2 regions of the Amycolatopsis sp. VS8301801F10 genome follow, and region 2 is predicted to be linked to the other one. Evidence: riboswitches for the same ligand, from Rfam matches in the RefSeq annotation. Region 2 holds a riboswitch; the other holds the start of a gene.

Region 1 (8,020 bases), 580 kb from region 2:
CGGTGGTCGAGGAGGTCCGTCGGCTGGCTGCGCGGACGCGCCGCGTGACCTCAGTCTGCGTCGGTGCGCACATCCTCGCGGCGGCTGGACTGCTCGACGGCAAACGCGCCACGACGCACTGGTCGACCGCCCGGCAGCTCGCCGCCGAGCATCCGGAGGTGACCGTCGACGCGGACCCGATCTTCATCCGTGACGGTTCCGTGTGGACGGGCGCCGGGCTGAGCGCGTGCCTCGACCTCGCGCTGGCCCTGGTCGCCGACGATTTCGGGCCGGAGCTGGCCTCGCGGGTGGCTCGGCAGCTGGTGATGTTCTTGCGCCGGCCGGGCGGGCAGAGCCAGTTCAGCGTGTCGCTGGAACCCGCGTCCGCGACTCGGCGGGTCGACGAGTTGCGGCAGTACATCGCGGCTCATCTGGCGGATCCGCTGACGGTGTCCGACCTCGCCGCGCAAGCGCACGTGACGGACCGGCAGCTCACCCGGGTGTTCAAGGCGGAGCTGGGGATGACGCCCGCCGCCTACGTCGAGCACGCGCGGGTCGAGGCGGCGAGGCATCGGCTGGAGACGACTGAGGAAACTCTGTCGAGAATTGCCAGGAACTGCGGATTCGGCACTGTTTCGACGCTTAACCGGTCTTTTCGGAGGACGTTGAAGACGACGCCGAGTGAATACCGCGAGCGGTTCCGGATCGCCTAGGCCGCCAGCGGAATATTCCTTGCGGCACACCAATTCCCCGGCTGAATAGCCGACTGGACCTTCGCTACGATCATCCCCGCATTCAGCGAGGGGGTTCGAATGGCCAAAAAACAGCCGTCCCCGACAGCGCCGCCCTGGACCTATCGCGACGACGTGCTGAGTTACACCTGCCACCTGGCGGGCGACGCCGACCTCAGCCAGGTCGAGGAAGTGCTCGCGCCGTTTCCCGGCCGGAACGTGGCTGGCGAACGGTTCTGGGCTGCCGGATCAGTCGTGGTTTCGGACTACCGGGCGCTCGGGGACGGAAGCTGGAGCGTGTCGACGCCGTTCGTGTTCGGAACGGGGGCGGTCGGCGCCGGGCTCGTGGCCGGGTCGCTGGTGGGCGGGGCGATCGCCCGGTCGCGGGCACGGCAGGCGGCGGCCGCGGCCGCGGTGCCGCGCTGGGTGCCGATCGAGCAGGGCGGCATCTACCTGAGCCCGCACGGCTTCCACCTCTATACGCCGCGCGTGCTCGCGTGGAGCTGGAACTCGATCACCGGCGCGACAATGGTCGCCCCGGCGGTCGCGCACGTGACGGGGGACAGCAAAAACGGCCCAGTCTCCTGGCTGATCCAGTCGGAATGGGCCGAACTGCTCTTCGTGACGTGGGCGAACGCCATGCACCCGCGGCATCCGCAGCTCGTCACCGGGCAGTGGCTGCCGCCGGGCTGGGTCGAGCACGCTCAGCGGCATCAGCGGGTCCCGGCTTTGCCGCCCGCGGGCCCGGTGACCTGACTCACGCGGGCAGCGCTCAGCCGAGCAGGCCGAGCACCACCATCGACAGGAGCACGACGGCGGTCGAGAACACCGCGACCCACGTGCGCTGCGCGGCGGTGAGCTGGGTGGATGTGCTGTTCATGGCGGGTCCTAGCGGGGCGAGTGCCGACGATTCCGCTGGGATAGCGCCTTGATCTAGCTCACTGTTACCGCCTGTGATCAAGGTCACGTCGAGTGCGCGCGGTGTGCCACAGCACGCCGCCCGCGGCGGCCACCATCAGGGCGAACGAACCCATTCCCACCACGACTGCCTGAACCATGCTGACCTCCTTCTCGTCGTCTGTCCGGAAGACGCGCGAAGGGGCCGCTCATGGTGCCAGGGTTGCCGACATCACACCTGGTCAGCGGGCCGCCAGCAGCTCGTCGATCCGGCGGGCCAGCGCGAAATCGGCTTCGGTCAGCCCGCCGAGGGAGTGGGTGCTGAGGCGGAACGTGAGGGTGCGCCAGCGGATGTCGATGTCGGGGTGGTGGCCGGCTTCCTCGGCGAGTTCGGCCACCCGGTCCACCACCTCGATCGCCGCCGGGAAGGACGGGAGTTCGGCGGTGCGCACGATGGTCGCCGCGTCGCGCTGCCACTCCGGGACGGTGCCGAGGGCCTGCTCCACTGCCGAGTCGTTCAATAGTTGCGTCATCGCTCCATGGTGTCGGCTACGCTGCGGCATTGCCACGGGAGTCCGGTACGCCGGGCTGAGAGGCGGGTCCGACAGCCCGCGACCGTTCGCACCTGGATCCGGATCATGCCGGCGTAGGGAGGCCGTATCGCTCTCCCTCATCCGGCGCAGTGCAGGAGGGGAAGAATGATGTCGCGGACCGTCCGCACGGTGGCAGGCCTTGCCGGGGTTTCGATGCTCGCCAGCGCTTGCTCGCTGTCCGGCGGCGACTCCGGCGGGTCGTCCGCGAGCTCGGACCAGAAGACGCCGACCGTCACGCTGGTCACGCACGATTCGTTCGCCGCGCCGCAGGACGTGCTCGACGCCTTCCAGCGCCAGTCCGGGATCAAGCTCAAGATCCTCAAATCCGGCGACGCCGGCGCGCTCACCAACAAGCTCGTGCTCACCAAGGGCAACCCGATCGGCGACGTCGCGTACGGGGTCGACAACACCTTCGCCTCGCGCGCGCTCAGCGAGGGCGTTTTCCAGCCCTACACGAGCCCGGAGGCCGACCGCGGCCCGCAGCGTTACTCCGTCGACCCGCAGCACCGGCTGGCGGCGGTCGACCTCGGCGACGTCTGCGTGAACATCGACCCGGCCTACTTCGCGAGCAAGGGCCTCCCGGAGCCGAAGAGCTACGACGACCTCGCCGACCCCAAGTACAAGGACCTGACCGTCGCGGAGAGCCCGGCCACCGCGTCGCCGGGGCTGGCCTTCCTGCTCGGCACGGTCGCGAAGTACGGCGAGGACGGCTGGAAGGGCTACTGGCAGAAGCTGAAGGACAACGGCCTCAAGACCGTCAGCGGCTGGGAGGAGGCCTACACCAAGGACTTCTCCGGCTCGTCGGGCAAGGGCCCGCGGCCGATCGTCGTGTCCTACGCCTCGTCGCCGGCCGCGGAGGTCGGCGAGGACGGCAAGCCGCGCACCAAGGCGCTGCTCGACACCTGCTTCCGCCAGGTCGAGTACGCGGGCGTGCTCACCAACGGCAAGCAGGTCCCGCAGGCGCAGAAGGTCGTCGACTTCCTGTTGTCGCAGCAGTTCCAGACGACGGTCGCGGCGAACATGTACGTCTACCCGGCGCGCCAGGGCGTCGAACTGCCCGCCGGCTGGGCCACCGCGGCTCCGCTGCCGCAGGCTCCGGCCACCATGCCCGCGGACAAGGTGCAGGCCGGCCGGGAGAAGTGGATCGGGGAATGGCGCTCGCTCATGGGCGCGTGATCCCCGCGCGCACCATCGGGCTCACGCTGCTCGGCCTGCTGCCGGTCGCGTTCCTGGTGGTGTTCTTCGCCTGGCCGGTCGTCGCGATCGTCGGCCGGGGGTTCTCCGCGGGCGGCGTCGACACCGTGCTCGGCGACCCGCGGACGTGGCGGCTCGCCGGGTTCACGCTCGCCAGCGCGGCCGCGTCGACCGTCGTCGCGGTGCTCGCCGGGCTGCCGGTGGCGTACCTCCTGGCGCGGGTCCGGCTGCCGGGCGTCGGCTTGGCGCGGACGATCGTGCTGGTCCCGTTCGTGCTGCCGACGGTCGTCGTCGGACTGGCGTTCCGGGCGCTCTGGCCGGACGGCGGCGTGCTGCCCCTCGTGCTGGCCAACGCGTTCTTCAACGTCGCGGTCGTCGCGCGCACGGTCGCCGGGCTGTGGGCGCACCTCGATCCGCGAGCGACCGAGGCCGCGCGGGCGCTCGGAGCATCGCCGTGGCGGGCGTTCCGCTCGGTGACGCTGCCCGCGCTCGGCCCGGCTGTCGCGTCCGCCGCCGCGGTGGTGTTTCTGTTCTGCGCCACCAGTTTCGGCGTAGTGCTGATCCTCGGCGGCGGCAGCTACCGGACGCTGGAGACCGAGATTTACCTCCGGACGGTCGACCTGCTGGACCTCTCCGGTGCGGCCGCGTTGTCGTTGATCCAGTTCGCCGCCGTCGTCGCCGCGCTGGTTCTCGGGGCGATGGCGCGCCGGAAGCGGGAGAACGCGGTGAAGTTGCGGTCCGCGCAGGTCACCGCGCGTCGGCCGCGGGGCGGGGAGTGGTGGACGGTCGGTGCCGCCGTGGTGGTGCTTGGTCTGCTGCTGACGCCGATTGTGTCGCTGCTCGTCGAATCGGTGTCCAGTTCGGACGGGTGGAGTCTCGCTGGGTATCGGGCGCTGAATACCGTCGGGCAGAACGACGCGCTGCAGGTGTCCGGCTGGATCGCGGCGCAGAATTCCCTCGCCGCGGCCACGGATGCGACGTTGCTGGCGATGGCCGTCGGCCTGGTCGCGAGCGTCGTGCTGGTCGCGCTTCGCCGTTCGCCGGGCGGGCTCGCGCGCGGGATGGGCGAGACCATGGACGTCGCGTTGATGCTGCCGTTGGGCGTCTCCGCGGTGACCGTCGGCTTCGGTTACCTCGTGACGCTCGACGCGCTGCCCGGCGACCTGCGCACGTCGCCGCTGCTCGTGCCCTTCGCCCAAGCGCTCGTGATCATGCCGCTGGTGGTGCGGATGATCTTGCCGGTGCTGCGCGCGGTCGACATCCGGTTGCGCCAGGCCGCCGCGACGCTCGGCGCGAGCCCGGCGCGGGTGTGGCGGGAGATCGACTTCCCGCTGGTCGCGCGGTCCGTGGTGGCCGCGGCGGGCTTCGGCTACGTCGTCGCGCTCGGCGAGTTCGGCGCGACCAGCTTCCTCGCCCGGCCGGACGCGCCGACGCTCCCGGTGGCCGTCGCGACGCTGATCAGCCGGCCGGGCGAGCTGAACAACCAGATGGCGTACGCCTCGTGCGCCCTGCTCATGGTGGTGACTGTGGTGGCGGTGGCGCTGATCGACCGGTTCGGCTCGGTCCGCGGCGCCAGCACGGTCGGGGAGTTCTGATGGCGCTGACGGTACGGGACCTGACTGTCCACTATGGAGCGTTCGCCGCGGTCCGCGACGCGAAGCTGGACATCGCCGACGGCGAGGTGCTCGCGTTGCTGGGCCCGTCCGGGTCGGGCAAGTCGACACTGCTGCGCGCGATCACCGGACTGGAGCCGGTGTCGTCCGGGTCGGTGTCGTGGGACGGCGCCGATCTCGCCGCGGTGCCGGTGCACAAGCGCGAATTCGGGTTGGTCTTCCAGGACGGACAGCTCTTTCCGCACCGCGATGTCGCCGCGAACATCGCGTTCGGCCTGCGGATGCACGGGGTGCCTCGCGAACGGCACGCGGCGCGCGTCAAGGAACTGCTGAAGCTGGTCGGGCTGGAAGGCTACGAGCGGCGACGCGTGACCGAGCTGTCCGGCGGACAGGCGCAGCGCGTCGCGTTGGCTCGCGCGCTGGCTCCCGAACCGCGGTTGCTGCTGCTGGACGAGCCACTGTCCGGTTTGGACGCTGGACTGCGCGAGCAGCTGGCGATCGACCTGGCGGACCTGTTGCGGCGCAGCAAAATCACCGCGCTGCTGGTGACGCACGACCAAGAGGAAGCCTTCACGCTCGCCGATCGCGTCGCGGTGCTCGACGCCGGGGAAATCCGGCAGGAGGGCGCGGTCCGGTCGGTGTGGAACAAGCCGGTGGACGACGACGTGGCGCGCTTCCTCGGCGTCACCACGTTCCTGGACGGCACCGCGGCCGGCGGCGTGGTGCGGACTGGGCTGGGTGCCGTCGAGCTGGCAGTGGACGACGGTCCGGTTCGCCTGGGATTCCGCCCGCACGGCCTGAAAGCGGCCGACGACGGGGTGCTGGGCGAGGTGACCGCGGCGGTGCACCGGCGGGAGCATCTGCGGCTGGTCGTCCGGTGCGGAGAGTCCACTGTGGACGCGGTCGCCCCGGCCGGGGCGGACGTGCGGGCGGGCGATCCCGTCCGGCTGCGGCCGGATCCGGACGGGATCGCCGTGGTGGGCTGAACCCCCAGGTCAGCCGTCCCGGGTGACGAGGCGCGCGTAGGCCAGCGACAGCCCGACCACGATGTAGCAGGCCGCGCGGACCGCGCCTTCGCCGATCATCGACAGCGACATCGGATCCTGCAGCACCGACGCCGGGGCCAGGGTCCAGTTCCGCGTGAGCAGGAACGGGTGCAGCCACTTCAGCGAGCTGAGGAAGCCGAGGATGGTGAAGACGATGTTCGTCGCGAGCACCGAGGCGACCACGAGCATCGGGTGCTCGGTCCAGCTCGACACCGCCAGCGCGATCGCGCCGACCGCCCACAGCTGCAGCACGATCCAGCCGCCGACGAGCAGGATCCGCAGCAGTGCCTCGCCGAGCGACAGCGTGGTGCCCGACAGCGTGAACAGCGAATCCGTGCCGTTGATGATCAATCCGGTGGCCACGCCGGTCACCGACATGGCGAGCACCGCGACCACCGACACCGTCGCGACGCCGAACGCCTTGACCGTCAGCAGCCGGCCCCGGCTGACCGGTGCGATGAGCCAGCCGCGCAGCGTGCCGTGCGCGGCCTCGCCGGCGATCGCGTCCGCGCCCGCCATCGCCGACGCGAGCGGCAGCAGCAGCGTGAGGGTCATGACCATGGCGGCGATCGGCAGCACGAACGCGTTGTTCACCGCCGACACCAGCAGCGCGGCGCCGCTGTCGTCCGGCGCGTCGCCCCCGGAGTTCTGCCCGACGAGGGTCAGGCCGATCCCGACCACGATCGGCACCAGCGCGAGCAGCCCCAGCACCGCGAGCGTGCGCGGCCTGCGGAAGATCCAGCGCAGCTCCGCGGCGACCAGGCGGAACAACGGCACCGTGTCGTGCCCGGTCCGGCTCACCGGCACCGCTACCGCAGCCGCAGTCATGACGCTTCCCCCTCGGTTTCTTCGCCGGCCGCCGATTCCCCTTCGGTCAGCCGCGCGAACAGGTCCTCCAGCCCGGTCCGTGCCCGGGTCGCCTCGTGCACCTCGACCCCCGCTTGCACGAGCACCTGCAGCACGCGCGGCGCGGGCGTCGCGGTGAGGTCGACGCGGACGCCGTCCGGGGTCAGCCGCGCCCCGATCCGGTTCTCCCGCAACGTTTCCACCGCCTGCTCGGCGTCCGGCGTACGCACCAGCAGCGCGGCGTTGCCAGATTCCAGCAGATCCGTCAGCTCGCCCTGGGCGACCACCGAGCCGGAGTGCAGCACCGCCACGTGCGTGCAGGTCGCTTCGACCTCGGCGAGCAGATGCGAGGAAACCACCACGGTCACGCCGTCCGAGTGCAGGTCGGCGATGATTCGGCGGATCTCCCTGGTACCCGCCGGATCCAGCCCGTTGGTGGGCTCGTCGAGCACGACCATCCGGCGCGGCACCAGCAACGCGCTCGCCAGACCGAGCCGCTGCTTCATGCCGAGCGAATAGCCCTTGTACCGGCGGCGCGCGGCGGCGGACAGCCCGACCCGGTCCAGCGCGGCGTCGACCGCGCCGGGGATCGCGGCCGACGCCAGCCGCGGTTCGGCGGCGGCGAACCGCAGCAGGTTGTCGCGTCCGGACAGGAACGGGTGGAAGCCCGGCCCCTCGACCAGCGCGCCGACGTCCGGCAGCGCGTGCGCGGATTCCTCCGGCATCTTCCGGCCGAGCAGTTCGACCTCGCCCGCGGTCGGGCGGACGAGCCCGAGCAGCATCCGGATCGTGGTCGTCTTGCCCGAACCGTTGGGCCCGAGCATGCCGAGCACGGCGCCCTCGGGCACGTCCAGGTCCACGTGGTCCACCGCGACCGTGCCGCGGTAGACCTTGCGCAGCCCGCGGGTGCGCGCGGCCAGCGGGACCGCCGGGGCGGGCGCCTCCTCGGAGACGCCCGCCCCGGTTTCGACCGCGGTGCTGGTCACTTGGCGCCCAGCGCTTCGTAGAGCACCTGCTCCGGGACCGCGCCGGCGGCGAACCGGCCGTCGTCGGTCAGGACCGCGCCGCCCACCTTGGTGGTGAAGAGGTAGCCGCTGCCCCACGGGCCGTTGACCCGCTTG
Region 2 (8,020 bases):
CGGTCAACGGCGGCGAACTCGCCATGCGGTCCGGGAAGCTGCTTCCGTTCAGCGGCAAGCGTTTTCCCAAGCGGGTCGGCCTGGACCTGGTCGGCGAGGTCGCCGCGCCCGGAACGAGCCGGTTCGCCGCCGGCGATCTCGTCTGGGGCGTCGGGCGGCGGATGGGCACCGCCGCCGAGTACTACGCGATGGCCGCGGATCGGCTGGACCACGTGCCTGCCGGGCTCGATCCCGCGCAGGCGGCGTCGCTGCTGGCGGGTACCACCGCGATCACCGCGCTGCGCGACAAGGCCAGGCTCAAACCCGGCGAACGCCTGCTGATCCGCGGCGCGACCGGCGGGGTCGGCTTCGTGGCCACCCAGCTCGGCAAAGCGATGGGCGCGCACGTGACCGGGCTGGCGAGCGCCAAAAACCTGGAGCTGGCAAGGGAACTCGGCGCGGACGTCGCGCTCGACTACCGCGATCCGGGGGACCTGGGGAAGTTCGACGTCATCCTCGACACCGTCGGCCGGGACCTAGGCGCGTTCCGGCGGCTGCTGACCCCGCGCGGGCGGATGGTCGCGATCGCGTTCGACCTCGCCCATCCGGCCCGCACGCTCGGCTACCTGGCGGCGAACTCGCTGCGCCCTGCCCGCTGGGTGCGGGCGTTCAGCGGGAACCCGAAGGCGGATCTGCTCGCTGACCTGAGCCGGTGGGTCGACGCGGGGTTGGTGCGGCCGCTGGTGGATCGGGTGTTTCCGTTCGCCGATATCGCCGAAGCACACCGCGCGCTGGAAAACGGCGGTGTGCGCGGCAAAATCGTCGTCGAGGCGTAGCTCACCGAGGCGGGCTCGACGCCTGCGCCCAGAACCGCTGCGGCACCCGCCCCGCACCCCGTGCCAGGTACCCGGCCTCCACCGCGCTTCGCATCGCCAGCGCCATCCGCTCCGGATCCGCTGCGCGGGTGACCGCGGTCGACAGCAGCACCGCCGAGCAGCCGAGTTCCATCGCCAGCGTCGCGTCCGAGGCCGTGCCGATCCCCGCGTCCAGCACGATCGGCACCGACGCGCGCGAGACGATCAGCTCGATGTTGTGCGGGTTCCGGATGCCCAGCCCAGTGCCGATCGGGGCGCCGAGCGGCATCACCGCGGCGCAGCCCGCCTCCTCCAGGCGGAGGGCGAGCACCGGGTCGTCGTTGGTGTACACGAACACCGTGAACCCGTCCGCCACCAGGCGTTCGGCTGCTTCGAGGGTCTCCAGCGGGTCGGGCAGCAGGGTGCGGTCGTCGGCGTGCACCTCGAGTTTGACCAGGTTCGTTTCCAGCGCCTCGCGGGCCAGCTGGGCGGTGAGCACGGCCTCGGCCGCGGTCCGGCAGCCCGCGGTGTTGGGCAGCAGCTCGATGTCCAAGCGCCGCAACAACTCCAGCACGCCCGAACCGCCCTCGGCGTCGGCGCGGCGCATCGCCACGGTGGTGAGCTGGGTGCCCGACGCGACGAGCGCTCGTTCCAGCACTTCGAGATTCGCCGCGCCACCGGTGCCGATGATCAGCCGCGACGACAGCTTGTGCTCGCCGATGATCAGGTCGTCCATGCTCAACCTCCTTGAACCGCGGTCAGCACTTCGAGCTGCGCGCCCTTCGGCACGACCGCTTCTTCCCATTCGCCACGCCGAACGACCTCGCCGTTGACCGCGACGGCCACGCCCCGGCGTTCCGCGCCCAGCGCGTCGAGGACCGCGGAAACGGTGCTGTCGTCGGGGAATTCCCGCCATTCGCCGTTGACCTTGATCTCCATCAGACTCGCTCCTTTTCCAGACGGGCGGGCGTCGCCGCGGCGACCTCCGGCGGCGGGGCTTCGCCGGCCAGCCACGCGACCACGGCGTCCGCAGTCGCGGGCGCCATCAGCAAACCGTTGCGGTGGTGTCCTGTCGCCGCGTACACGCCTTCGCTCACTTCGCCGAGGTACGGCAAAGCGTCCCGGCTCGCGGCCCGCAGTCCGGCGGCGACCTCCACCAGCTCGTACTCCGTGATGCCGGGCAGGATCCGCTCCGCGCCTTCCAGCAACTCGCGTACGCCGCGCGCGGTGACAGCCTGGTCGAAACCGGCTTCGTACTGCGTCGCGCCAAGGACCAGTTCGCCGTCTTTTCGCGGTACCAGATAGATCGGCCGTCCTTCGACCATCGCGCGCACCGTGTACGGCGGAGGCGGCAGACACCCGCGACGCGGACGCAGCCGCAGAATCTCGCCCTTCAGCGGGCGTACGGCGTGCTCCAGCAACGGATGCAGCTGTCCGGTCCACGCGCCGGCGGCGAGGATCACCGGACCGGACACTTCGGAGAGGCTCTGCAACCGCTCGCGCCGGAACTCGACCCCACGCTTCGTAGCCGCTTCGCTCAACGCAGTGAGCAGTTTCCGGTTGTCCACGGCTAAATCGCCCGGCACGTGCAAGCCGCTGCGCACCGCGCCGAGCCCCGGCGCGAGCCGCTTCGCCTCGCGTCCGGTGAGCGTCTCGACGTCGCGGCCGAGCGAACGCAGATAGCCAGCGAGGATGTCGAGGTGCCCGGCGTCGGCGCTGTCGAACCCGACGACGATCGTGCCGTGCTCGGCGAGCCCGGGATCGGTGCCTTCGGCGGCGAGGTCGCTCGCGAAGCCGGGCCAGCGCCGCAGCGCCGCTTCCCCCAGGCTGAGCACGGCTTCCTCGCCCGGCCACGCCTCGGTGACCGGCGCGAGCATCCCGCCGGCGAGCCAGGACGCGCCGCCGCGCACGGGTTCCGGGTCGACGACCGTGACGCGCCATCCGCGAGCGGCCGCGCGCCAAGCCGCGGACAGCCCGATGACGCCGCCGCCGACGACAGTGACGGTTGTGGTGCTGGTGTTCACAGTGGAATCACGCTCCCTGCGCCGGCATGACCCGGATCAGGTTCCACGGTCGGAGCGGCAGCTCCCTCTCAGCCCGTTGCCTCGGGCTCCCGTGCGGACCCCCACACCGTAGCGCGCGGGTAACGTCACCGCCATGCCTGCCTTGACCGGAGACCAAATTCGCACCCGGCTAGCCGCCGCCCGGCTGTACCTGTGCACCGACGCCCGCTCCTCCCGAGGAGACCTAGCTGAGTTCGCCGACGCCGCGCTGGCCGGTGGCGTCGACATCGTGCAACTGCGGGACAAGACCGGAGGCGCACCGCTGGAGGCCAAGCAGGAAATCGCGGCGCTGGAGATCCTGGCAGAAGCCTGCGCCCGCCACGGAGCGCTGCTCTCGGTGAACGACCGAGCGGATGTAGCGCTGGCAGTCGGCGCCGACGTCCTGCACCTGGGCCAAGACGACATCCCGGTGCCCCTGGCCCGCCGAGTCCTGGGCGACGAGGTAGTGATCGGCCGCTCCACCCATTCGGAGGAGCAAGCCACCGCAGCCGCAACGGAACCAGGAGTGGACTACTTCTGCACCGGCCCGTGCTGGCCCACCCCCACCAAACCAGGACGATCCGCCCCAGGCCTTGACCTGGTCCGCGCAACCGCAGCAAGCGGCACAAACCGCCCGTGGTTCGCCATCGGCGGCATCGACGAACCCCGCCTGCCCGAAGTACTGGCAGCAGGCGCCACCCGCATCGTCGTAGTCCGAGCAATCACCGAAGCAGAAGACCCGAAAGCAGCCGCACAAGCACTACGAGCCCAACTCCCGTAAACACACCGCAGCCGCCGCACCCAGCCCTAAAACCGCACCGCTGCACCCAAACAGCGAGGCACCCAGCCCCTCCCCCGCACCCCGATACGAAGCCTCCCTGCGGGCGGTGGGTGCTTGTCAAGGCATCTTTCCCGCCTTGACAAGCACCCACCGCCCGTCAGCACAATTGGGCTTCGGGGTGCCCCACGCAACCAATCACCGGCAATGTCGCCCCCCAGGGCGACGAGCCGCCTACTCATTCGCGTTAGAAGGCACCCCAGGCGCAGTAGGCGTCTGACTACCGCTAGGCGCCTGCGAAGAAGTAGTCGGCTTCGAAGACGAAGACGGCGGCTGCGTCTGCTGCGTCGCCCGAGAAGACGGCGGAGCACTAGGCGTAGTAGCAGGCGAAGACGTCGCACTCCCCGACCGAGACGGACCCCCAGAAGGAACCTGCGGCTCAGTACTGGGCGAATGATCCGGCCGATCCTCCCGCTGCTGACTGGTATCCGGCTGCCGAGGAATCAACCCGGTGGACACGCTCCCCTGGGTAGTCCAGTCCAGCCCCAGCAAGACAACCAACGCCACCACGAACGCGACTCCGGACGACCCGATGATCAACGGCCACCGCATCTTCCGAAGCTTCTCCCCGAGCCCCTCGGCAGGCTCCGGCTCCGTAGCCCGCAGCCGAACCGTCGGCATGTTCGCCAGATCAGCGGGCACGTGCACGGTCGCCGCGTCCCCTGGCGCCGACTCCCGCACCGCGTCGACCGGCACCCGCACCGGGGACAGCCCGCTGCGGCTGCGCCGAGCCGCCGTCTCGAGAGCCTTCCGAGCAGCATCACGAGTGCGTTGCAGAGAACGCAGGTACAACTCGCCTCCGACGGTGCTGACCACACTGGCCACCCCGGCGCCGATGACGGTGCCCGCGACCCCCAGCGTCGAACCCAGCAACGCGGCGGTGACCGCCGCGAGCGCCGCGGCGAGCACCGAGGTCATCCGGAGGTTCTTCTTGTCCTCCTTGGCTTCCTTCTGCTCCTCGCTCATGATTCCGATCTGATCGTTTCCCAGCCGTTGGTCTCTGTTTCTTCAACGGTTAAGTCGCGTGAGGTGCTCCCTTCGTTGCCCCGAGGTGAGGGACGCCACGTTGACTGTCCACAATGGATAGACTAAAGCTCACACTTTCCTGACATACTCGCCTCATGCACCTCGTGACGATCTCCGACATCGAAACCGCGGCCGGACGGGTGAAGGGCACCGCGGTGCGCACCCCGCTGCTGCGTCAGCTCTGGGTTCCCGGCGAATTCTGGGTGAAACCCGAGAGCCTGCAACCGATCGGCGCGTTCAAGATCCGCGGCGCGTACAACGCGATCGCCGCACTCACCGACGCCGAACGGGAACGCGGAGTGGTCGCGTATTCGAGCGGCAACCACGCGCAAGCAGTCGCGTACGCCGCCCGCGAATTCGGGATTCCGGCGGTGATCGTGGTGCCGGACGTGACGCCGCGGCTGAAGGTCGAAGCCACCCTCCGCTGGGGCGCGGAGGTCCGCGAGGTGCCGATCGCGGAACGGGAATCGGCGGCGCTCGCCCTCGCCGAGGAACGCGGCCTCACGCTGATCCCGCCGTTCGACCACCCGGACATCATCGCCGGGCAGGGCACCGTCGGGCTGGAGATCGCCGAGGACCTGCCGGACGTCGAAACCGTGCTGGTCCCGGTCAGCGGCGGCGGCTTCGCCTCCGGGGTCGGCACCGCGATCAAGGCGAAGTGCCCGAACGCGAAGGTCTACGGCGTCGAACCGGAACTGGCCGCCGACACCGCCGCCAGCCTCGCCGCGGGCGAGCTCGTGGACTGGCCCATCACCGACCGCGCCCGCACCATCGCGGACGGCCTGCGCGCGCAACCGTCCGAACTGACGTTCGCGCACCTGCGGCGCGTCCTGGACGGCGTGATCACGGTGACCGAGGACGAAATCCGCGACACCGTCCGGGTGCTGGCCCGCCAAGGCCGCCTGGTGACGGAGCCCAGCGGCGCCACCGCCCCGGCCGCCTACCTGCACCACGCCGACGAACTTCCGGGCGGCCGCACCGTCGCGATCGTCTCCGGAGGCAACATCGACCCGGCGATGCTGGCCGAACTGCTCGCTTAGCCCCGCGTTGGGACGGTGCCAGCGGCACTCCCCGGCCGCCGGCACGGTCCGCGCCGTGGCCGTTTGGCGCGCCCAACGCGACTTGGGAGGCCGCTCACCAGTTGACGGTCTGGCCCTGCCGGTCCAGATAGTGCAGCCCGCCCTTGCCCGCCCACGCCTCGATCGTGTCGGCGACCGCGGGGATGCTCTCGTCGACAGTCAGCCGCGCCCAGGGCCCGCCGAGGTCCGTCTTCACCCAGCCCGGCGCCATGAGCAGCAGCGTGCGCGGATCGTCGGCGTGCCGCGCGGCGAAACTGCGCATGAGCTGGTTCAGCGCGGACTTGCTCGCCCGGTACACCTCGAACCCGCCGTTCGTGTTGTCGGCGACGCTGCCCTGGCCCGACGACATCACGCCGATGGTGCCCGTCTCGGGAACCAGATCCTGCAGAGTCTCGACGACGCGCATCGGGCTCAGCGCGTTGGTCACCATGACGTGGGTGAAGTCCTCGGTGGACACGTCGGCGAGGGTCGCCGAGGGGTCGGTCGTGTAGTTGGTCCCGGCGTTGACGAACAGCAGGTCGAACGCCGATCCGGCCAGCCTTTCGCGCAGCGCCGCGACCTGCTCGGGCGCCGTGATGTCCACGGTCTCCACCGCCGCCCCGACCAGCTCGCGCAGCGCGGACGGCGTGCGCTCGGTCGCGGTGACCTGCCAGCCGCGACCGAGGAACTCGGCGGCCAGCGCGTAACCCAGCCCCCGCGACGCTCCGATGATCAGCGCGCTCTTGCCCTTCATGGCCGCTCCTTAGCTATCAATTGATAGCTAAATCTACGTCGCCGAGCAGATACCTGTCAAACGATAGGTATTCGGCTACGCTGGCCCGGTGAAAGACGACCAGCTCTTCGAGGCAGCCGACCTGATCCTCGCGGTGGCCCGGCACCTCAACGCCGCCAAGGAGGCACACGCCGAGTCGGGGACACCGCTGGAAGGAGCGGTGATGCGATTCGTCGACCGCCACCCAGGCACCACGGTCAACGCCGCGGCCGAGGCCACGCAGATGATCTCCAGCAACGTCAGCAGGGCGGTCCGGGGCCTGGAAACCAAGGGCCTGCTACGCCGGGAAGCCGACCCCGCCGACGCCCGGCGAGTGCGCCTCTACCCCACGGCCAAGGCAGCGGAGAACCTGCAACGACTGCGCGACACCTGGTCCGCCCTGCTCGACGGGACCTTCGCGGATACCGAAGAGATCGGCACCTTGATCACGGCCTTGCAGCGCATCGAGACCCGGCTGGTCGCCCGCTCCCGCGGCACCGCGTAGTCCGCCGAAAGATCAGCGCCGCCCACCCGGATGGACGTGCGTCGGCGGCCCTTCCACCCCGCAATGCAGGCAATCCCCTGGATGCGGCGAATCATCCGTTTCCACCGCGCCGAGCACCCCGTTGTGAATTCCCAACGCGATCAGCCCGCCGACGATCGCCAGCACCGCGCAGATCACCAGCGCGGTCTGCCATCCGGCGGTCAGCGCGGCCGGGTCTCGGTAGGCCGACCCGGTCAGACCCGCCGCGGCGGGCAGCACTGCTACCGCCAGAAGTCCACCCGATCGGGCGATCGCGTTGTTGACCCCGGACGCGACCCCGGCGTACCGGTCCGGCGCGGCGGCCAGCACCGTCGCGGTTACCGGGGCGACCACTGTGGCCAGGCCGAGTCCGAAGACCACCACCGCGGGCAGCACCGATCCAAGGTACGACGACCCTGGGCCCACCCGCGTCAGCAACAACATCCCGATGCCGACCACGATCGGTCCGGCCACCAGTTGCAGCCGGGGGCCGATCCGCTGCGCCAGCGCGCCCGACCGGCCGGAGAGCAGCAGCATGATGACCGTGATCGGCAATCCGGCCAGCCCGGCCAGCGTCGGCGAGTACCCCAGCGACACCTGAAGCTGCAGAACCAGCAACATCATCACGCCGCCGAGCGCCGCGTAGACCACGAACGTCAGCGCGTTCGACAGCGTGAACGTCCGGTCGCGGAACAACGAAGGCGGCACGAGCGGTTCGGCCGCCCGGTGCTGGAGCCAAAGGAACAGCCCCAGCCCGGCGACCCCGACCGCCAAAGCCGCCAGCACCACCGGATCGCCGATCCCGCGCACCGGAGCCTCGACCAGCGCGCCGGTCACCCCGGCCAGCCCGAGCGCGCCGACCGCCGCGGCGACGTAGTCCGGATGCCCGGTCGCCGCGGGATCGCGCGACTCCGGCACGAACCGCCGC

The links. A riboswitch is a leader RNA that binds a small molecule or an ion and turns the genes downstream of it on or off. The one in region 2 is predicted to bind thiamine pyrophosphate.
Region 1: linked by a shared signal. The riboswitch ahead of F9C11_RS13360 (thiamine ABC transporter substrate binding subunit) and the one ahead of thiO (glycine oxidase ThiO) in region 2 are both predicted to bind thiamine pyrophosphate.

The regions. Positions count from the first base shown of each region.
Region 1 covers NZ_CP176065.1:2,758,712-2,766,731, forward strand. Annotated here, with positions in the region: gene F9C11_RS13345 (GlxA family transcriptional regulator) at 1-692, shown strand, start outside; gene F9C11_RS13350 (hypothetical protein) at 792-1,466, shown strand; gene F9C11_RS13355 (4a-hydroxytetrahydrobiopterin dehydratase) at 1,850-2,140, opposite strand; TPP riboswitch at 2,165-2,277, shown strand; gene F9C11_RS13360 (thiamine ABC transporter substrate binding subunit) at 2,309-3,376, shown strand; gene F9C11_RS13365 (ABC transporter permease) at 3,352-4,989, shown strand; gene F9C11_RS13370 (ABC transporter ATP-binding protein) at 4,989-5,993, shown strand; gene F9C11_RS13375 (ABC transporter permease) at 6,003-6,881, opposite strand; gene F9C11_RS13380 (ABC transporter ATP-binding protein) at 6,878-7,885, opposite strand; gene F9C11_RS13385 (LolA family protein) at 7,882-8,020, opposite strand, start outside.
Region 2 covers NZ_CP176065.1:2,174,917-2,182,936, reverse strand. Annotated here, with positions in the region: gene F9C11_RS10565 (NAD(P)-dependent alcohol dehydrogenase) at 1-815, shown strand, start outside; gene F9C11_RS10560 (thiazole synthase) at 817-1,569, opposite strand; gene thiS (sulfur carrier protein ThiS) at 1,572-1,772, opposite strand; gene thiO (glycine oxidase ThiO) at 1,772-2,857, opposite strand; TPP riboswitch at 2,854-2,960, opposite strand; gene thiE (thiamine phosphate synthase) at 2,991-3,656, shown strand; gene F9C11_RS10540 (hypothetical protein) at 3,888-4,679, opposite strand; gene F9C11_RS10535 (threonine/serine dehydratase) at 4,835-5,779, shown strand; gene F9C11_RS10530 (SDR family NAD(P)-dependent oxidoreductase) at 5,874-6,551, opposite strand; gene F9C11_RS10525 (MarR family winged helix-turn-helix transcriptional regulator) at 6,640-7,074, shown strand; gene F9C11_RS10520 (MFS transporter) at 7,087-8,020, opposite strand, start outside.